Regions from separate parts of the Pantoea eucrina genome, predicted to be linked through region 2. Evidence: predicted binding sites of a transcription regulator. Region 2 holds the regulator's gene; the other holds the start of a gene.
What was found. The regulator PurR, encoded in region 2, represses purine synthesis genes. The targets are predictions, from matches to a motif close to CANGCAAACGTTTGCNTG.
Positions count from the first base shown of each region.

Region 1: LAC65_RS16070 (NCS2 family permease) is a predicted target of PurR. The motif match lies at 1,387-1,404, and genes of this name have one in related genera.

Region 1 covers NZ_CP083448.1:3,378,305-3,381,446, forward strand. The annotation lists gene LAC65_RS16060 (MFS transporter) at 1-502, shown strand, start outside; gene yieH (6-phosphogluconate phosphatase) at 646-1,323, opposite strand; gene LAC65_RS16070 (NCS2 family permease) at 1,473-2,786, shown strand; gene LAC65_RS16075 (4'-phosphopantetheinyl transferase family protein) at 2,817-3,142, opposite strand, start outside.
Region 2 covers NZ_CP083448.1:1,463,198-1,466,339, reverse strand. The annotation lists gene LAC65_RS06900 (C40 family peptidase) at 313-1,101, shown strand; gene purR (HTH-type transcriptional repressor PurR) at 1,399-2,424, shown strand; gene punR (DNA-binding transcriptional activator PunR) at 2,421-3,142, opposite strand, start outside.

The DNA.
Region 1 (3,142 bases), 1.5 Mb from region 2:
GAGCTATCTCTCCTCCAGCTTTGGTTTCAGCCTGACAAAATCGGGGCTGTGGACCGCGGTGACAGTAGTGGGCATGACCCTGGGTATCTGGCTGTTTGGCGTACTGGCCGATCGCTTCGCGCGCTGGAAAATTTTTCTGTTGTACCAGTTCGGTGCCGTGGTGATGGTGGTGGTCTATGCGCAGCTGCGCGATCCGACGGTCATGCTGTTTACCGGCGCCATCATGGGCATGTTTGTTAACGGCATGATTGGCGGCTATGGCGCGCTGATCTCCGATACGTTTCCGCCGCAGGCGCGTGCTACCGCGCAAAATGTACTGTTTAATCTCGGGCGCGGCGTCGGCGGTTTTGGTCCGCTGGTGATTGGCGCGCTGGCTACGCAAATTTCCTTCACCGCCGCTATTACGCTGCTGGCGCTGATTTATCTGCTGGATATTTTCGCCACGCTGTTTCTGCTGCCCAAGAAGCAAAGCAATGAGGATTCGCTGGGCGCGATAGGCTGATAGCCCGCCGTACACCAGGGGCGCATAAATGCGCCCCCTGCCGAACTTCTTCTGGGGCATTGCAGGGCGGCATTCATGCCGCCCTGGTATCAGGCGCTGCCCCCGGTTCATCAGGCAATGCCGCCGCATATCAGGGGCGCCCCCTACAGAACCTCGTTGGTTGATAACAGCGCCCAGCCGCGCGCCTGCCACAGCGCAGGCAGCTGCGCCATATCATCAAACCGCGTCACCAGCGGATGATCAATTGCGGGATTATGCGCATCGGCGCAGTAGTAAAACACCGGAATACCTGCAGCAATGCCGGCGCGAACGCCCGCTTCGGAATCATCCACCAGAATGCAGCGTTCAATCGGCACTTGCATCTGCTCTGCGGCGTGGAACATCAGCTGCGGATCGGGTTTCCATGCCTGAATGTCATAGCCGCTGTACAGGCGCTCGGTAAACCACGGCAGCATGCCGGTAAGACCCAGCGAATGCTGCATTTTCTTTACCGGTCCGTTAGAAACCACGCATACCGGAACGCGGATCCGCGCCACCAGCTCCGGTGCACCGCCGATCGGCTGCAGCTCCTGCTCAAACAGGCGCGCGACTTCAATACGATAGGCGTGCTCCACCTCTGCTACCGGCAGCGCCTGATGATACTCTTCGCTGATGTCGCGAATAATGTCGTAAAGCTTCACGCCTTTGTACCGCTCAAACATTTGCTGCAGCGACAGCGTGATGCCGTAGCGCGCAAACGTATTCACATAGCCCTGCGTGCAGATCATTTCGCTGTCGACCAGCGTGCCGTCACAATCAAAGAACACACACTCCACTGTCATCGCCCACTATCCTTCTGATAACTCTTCAGCTTTTACTCTAGCCTGGATTGCCACAGGCAGCAGCAGGCAACCGGTTGCGAAAATTCCGTGTTTTACCGCAATAAAGCCTATAGGATACGCGGCGATAAATTTTTCAGCGGAACAGCGAAATGAAGACTCAGGGCCTGCTGCAGCGCACGTTTAAACTGCAGGAACACGGGACTACGGTACGCACCGAAGTGATTGCCGGGTTCACCACTTTTCTGACGATGGTTTATATCGTCTTTGTTAACCCGCAGATCCTCGGCGCTGCCGGTATGGATACCCAGGCGGTGTTTGTCACTACCTGTCTGATTGCCGCCTTTGGCAGCATCCTGATGGGGCTGATAGCGAACCTGCCGGTTGCGCTGGCACCCGCGATGGGCCTGAACGCCTTTTTCGCATTTGTGGTGGTGGGTGCAATGGGCTACTCCTGGCAGATAGGCATGGGCGCCATTTTCTGGGGTGCGCTGGGGCTGCTGATCCTGACGTTGCTGCGCGTGCGCTACTGGATGATAGCCAATATTCCGCTCTGCCTGCGCACCGGGATCACCGCCGGTATCGGCCTGTTCATCGCGATGATGGGGCTGAAAAATGCCGGCATTATTGTGCCAAACGCGGAGACGCTGGTGGCCGTCGGCGATTTAACGTCGCACAGTGTGCTGCTGGGCGCGCTGGGCTTCTTCATTATCGCTATTCTGGCATCGCGTAATATTCACGCGGCGGTGCTGGTCTCGATTGTGATCACGACCAGCATCGGGCTTGCGCTGGGAGATGTCAGGTTCACCGGTTTCTTTGCGCCGCCGCCGTCAATCTCTGCGGTGGCGGGTGCGGTGGATATCAAAGGCGCATTCAATATCGGTATGGCAGGCGTGATCTTCTCCTTTATGCTGGTCAATCTGTTTGACTCCTCCGGTACGCTGATTGGCGTAACGGATAAAGCGGGTCTGACCGATGAAAAGGGCACCTTTCCCCGTATGAAGCAGGCGCTGTATGTGGACAGCATCAGCTCCGTCACGGGTGCGCTGGCGGGTACGTCATCGGTGACAGCCTATATTGAGAGTTCGTCTGGCGTTGCCATTGGCGGCCGTACCGGGCTGATGGCGGTCATCACCGGGCTGCTGTTCCTGCTGGCAATATTTCTGTCGCCGCTGGCGGCGATGGTGCCGGGCTATGCGGCGGCGGGCGCGCTGATCTATGTCGGTGTACTGATGACGGCATCGCTGTCGCGCGTACGCTGGGACGATCTCACCGAAGCGGTACCGGCCTTTGTCACCGCGGCGATGATGCCGTTTAGTTTCTCGATTACGGAAGGGATCGCGCTGGGCTTTATCGCCTACTGCGTGATGAAGCTGGGCACCGGACGCTGGCGTGAAATTAGCCCCTGCGTGGTGATAGTTGCGCTGCTGTTTGCACTGAAAATCGCGTTTATTGACGCGCACTGACGCTTCAGGTGGCCTGTGCGGCCACCCGATTCAGTGCTGCCGCATCTCCTGCTGCCCGGCCAGGCGTTCGCCGGGCAGACTGGTCAGGCGCAGCGTATGTGAATCCATGTTCGGCTTATTCATTTCAATATCCCGCAGCGCAATCCACTGCTGCTGCGCGTCAATCTCCCACAGTCGCAGATGCCCGGTTCCGGGTGAAAGGGCGCATGACCAGACCAGCGTCGGCTCGGCATCACAGACCGCCTGAATATCGGGAAATAGCGTGGAGCGCAACCGGCCTGATGCCGGATGCAGACGCAGCGAAGAGAGGCCCCGATCTGCTTCACCGGTCAGCTTAAGCACGCTCTGACGTAGCG
Region 2 (3,142 bases):
TAGCGACTTCATCCCGCGACTGAAATCGGGAATTTGCCTCGCTGCGGCATGAATCGCCATGTTTGTTAAGTTTGCCGCCACGGGCGTATGACGAAGTGTGTATTAATACACGATTAGCAATAAATATGCTGCGTTAACCGCCTGAAACCGCTCATTTTTGCTGCACAGCCCTTGTGTTGATGGATTTAATAAAAAAGACCTTACCTTTTGTAAAAAAAGTGGATTAGAATCAATCCGGCGCTGATCGCTGATCAGAATTTTCTAATATTGCCGCGGTCTGCTTCTGCAGCCTGCCGAACCTGTAACCGGACTATGCGTTTACTGATTACGCTTTTCATACTGGCTTTTGCTCAGCTGTTTTTTAACGTGGCCGCTGCTTCACCGCACAAGCCGGTTAACGCCAGCCTGCAGAAAGCGGAGAAAAAGAGTGCGCGCGACGATGAGCGCCGCAAACGACGTCCGGTTAAAACCTCGGCTAAAAAAACACGCGTCACGCCCGTACAAAAAGTTAAATCGAAAAAAAGCCTGCACGCAGAACCGCCTGCGACTTCCCGTACCGCCCGTAAAAAAGCGCCCGCCCTCTCCGCCAGCAAAAAATATGGTCATCAGCGTACCAGCCGGAAAATAGCAGCCGCGGAAGAGAGTACCGATGCGCTGACCGGTATCAGGCTCAGCAAATCCCACCGTCTGCGCTACCAGAAGGCGCGTGAAACCGCCATGACTAAACTTATGGGCCAGCTGGGCAAACCTTATCAGTGGGGTGGCACCTCTCCGCTTACCGGATTCGATTGCAGTGGCCTGGTCTGGTACGCCTACAAAGATCTGGTCCGTTTCAAACTGCCGCGCACGGCCAACGAAATGTATCATCTGCGCGATGCCGCTCCCATCAAGCGCGAAATGCTGGAGAAAGGGGATCTGGTGTTTTTCCGCATCAATAATCGCGGTACAGCCGATCATGTTGGCGTTTATCTGGGTAACGGCAAATTTATTCAGTCGCCGCGTACCGGCAAGGATATTCAGATCAGCGCGCTGGGTGAAGATTACTGGCAGAAGCACTATGTTGGCGCACGCCGCATGATGACACCTAAAACCATTCGTTAGCGGTTGCGCAACACGCCGCGCGCGTTTTGGCCTGAACACATACCGGCTGCCGTAATCTAAATATTTTCGCCTGACCTCAGGTAAAAATCTCGTTTTATGCCCCTCACCTTGCTAGAATCGCCGCCTTTCGTTGCGCAACACCTTTTGCGCACGCTGCTGTCATTATCTGTTACGGTTAATTACTCGCCTTAAATCAGCCATTTTTATGCTGAAACCGGGCAGAAAACCCTGCGCAGACGCAAACGTTTAACACTATACTTATCATAAAGTTGCGATAGGTTTAAGAGGTCCATTTTCATGGCAACAATTAAAGATGTGGCAAAACGCGCTGGCGTATCAACGACCACGGTTTCGCACGTCATCAATAAAACGCGCTTTGTCGCTGAAGAGACGCGTAATGCCGTGTGGGAGGCGATTAAAGCGCTGCACTACTCTCCCAGCGCCGTGGCGCGCAGCCTGAAGGTTAATCACACGAAAACATTGGGTCTGCTGGCGACATCCAGCGAAGCCCCCTACTTTGCTGAAATCATTGAAGCGATTGAAAACCACTGCTTCGCTCAGGGCTATACGCTGATTCTGGGCAATGCGCACAATGACCTGCAAAAACAGCGCGCCTATCTGTCGATGATGGCGCAAAAGCGGGTAGATGGCCTGCTGGTGATGTGCTCTGAGTATCCGGACGATCTGCTTCAGATGCTGGAAGAGAATCGCAATATTCCGATGGTGGTCATGGACTGGGGCGCTTCCCGCGGGGATTTTACCGATACCGTGCAGGATAACGCCTTTCAGGGCGGCTATCTGGCCGGCCGTTACCTGATCGAGCGGGGTCATCGCGATATTGGCGCTATTCCGGGCCAGCTGGAGCGCAATACCGGCGGCGGACGGCACGCCGGCTTCCTGCAGGCGATGCAGGAAGCGGGGATCGCGGTGCGTGCGGAGTGGATCGTACAGGGCGATTTTGAGCCGGAGTCGGGTTATCAGGCGATGCAGCAGATCCTGAGCCAGAAGCAGCGGCCTACCGCTGTGTTCTGCGGCGGCGATATTATGGCAATGGGCGCCATCTGCGCCGCCGATGAGATGGGCCTGCGCGTACCGCAGGATATTTCGGTGATCGGCTATGATAATGTGCGCAACGCCCGCTACTTTACGCCGGCGCTGACGACGGTGCATCAGCCCAAAGCTCAGCTGGGTGAGAAAGCGCTGGAGATGCTGCTGGACCGCATTACCAGTAAACGTGAAGAGCCGCAAACAATTGAAGTTCAGCCCAGTCTGATTGAGCGTCGCTCCGTCGGGGATGGTCCGTTTCGCGACTATCGCCGCTAAGCGTGGCGCTCGCTGAGCCACTCATGGTTTAGCGTCTCAGCATCCCCCAGGTATTCCAGCAGCCAGATCAGCGCTGGCGACGCCCGCTGCTCGGCCCAGCTGACGCAGCAGGGACTCTCCGGAAAGGGCTGCGGTAATATCAGCTCCACCAGCGCGCCGCTATCCAGTAGCGGCCGCGCCAGATGTCCCGGGATCATCCCCACGCACAGGCCAGCCTGCAGGCAGTCGATTCCGGTTTCCCACTCCGGCACCACCAGCCGGCGCTGATTATCCAGCGTCCAGGTCATACGGCGCGGCAGCGCGCGCGACGTATCTTCCAGCACCAGCGACGGCCAGGCGCGCATCGCCTCTTCGTCAGGATGCGCGCTCTGCGCCAGTGGATGATCCGGACTGACCACGCAGCGCCAGTTAAGGGCGCCCATATCCTGAAAAGCAAAGCGTCCGCCAACCGGGATCGCCTGCGTGGCGCCGATGGCTACGTCAACCCGGCCATCGGCCAGCGCATCCCATACGCCGTTAAACACTTCATAGCTGATGATCAGCTCCATATCGGGAAAGTGGCGATAGAAATCTTTCACCAGCTGGCGCGTGCGCTGCGGCTTGACGATACAATCAACGGCAATAGTGAGCTGGCCGCGCCAGCCGTTGGCCAGCTGCTGACACTGGCGTCGCGTTGCCAGCATTTTTTTGATAACAGAGCGGCCTTCTCGCACAAAAT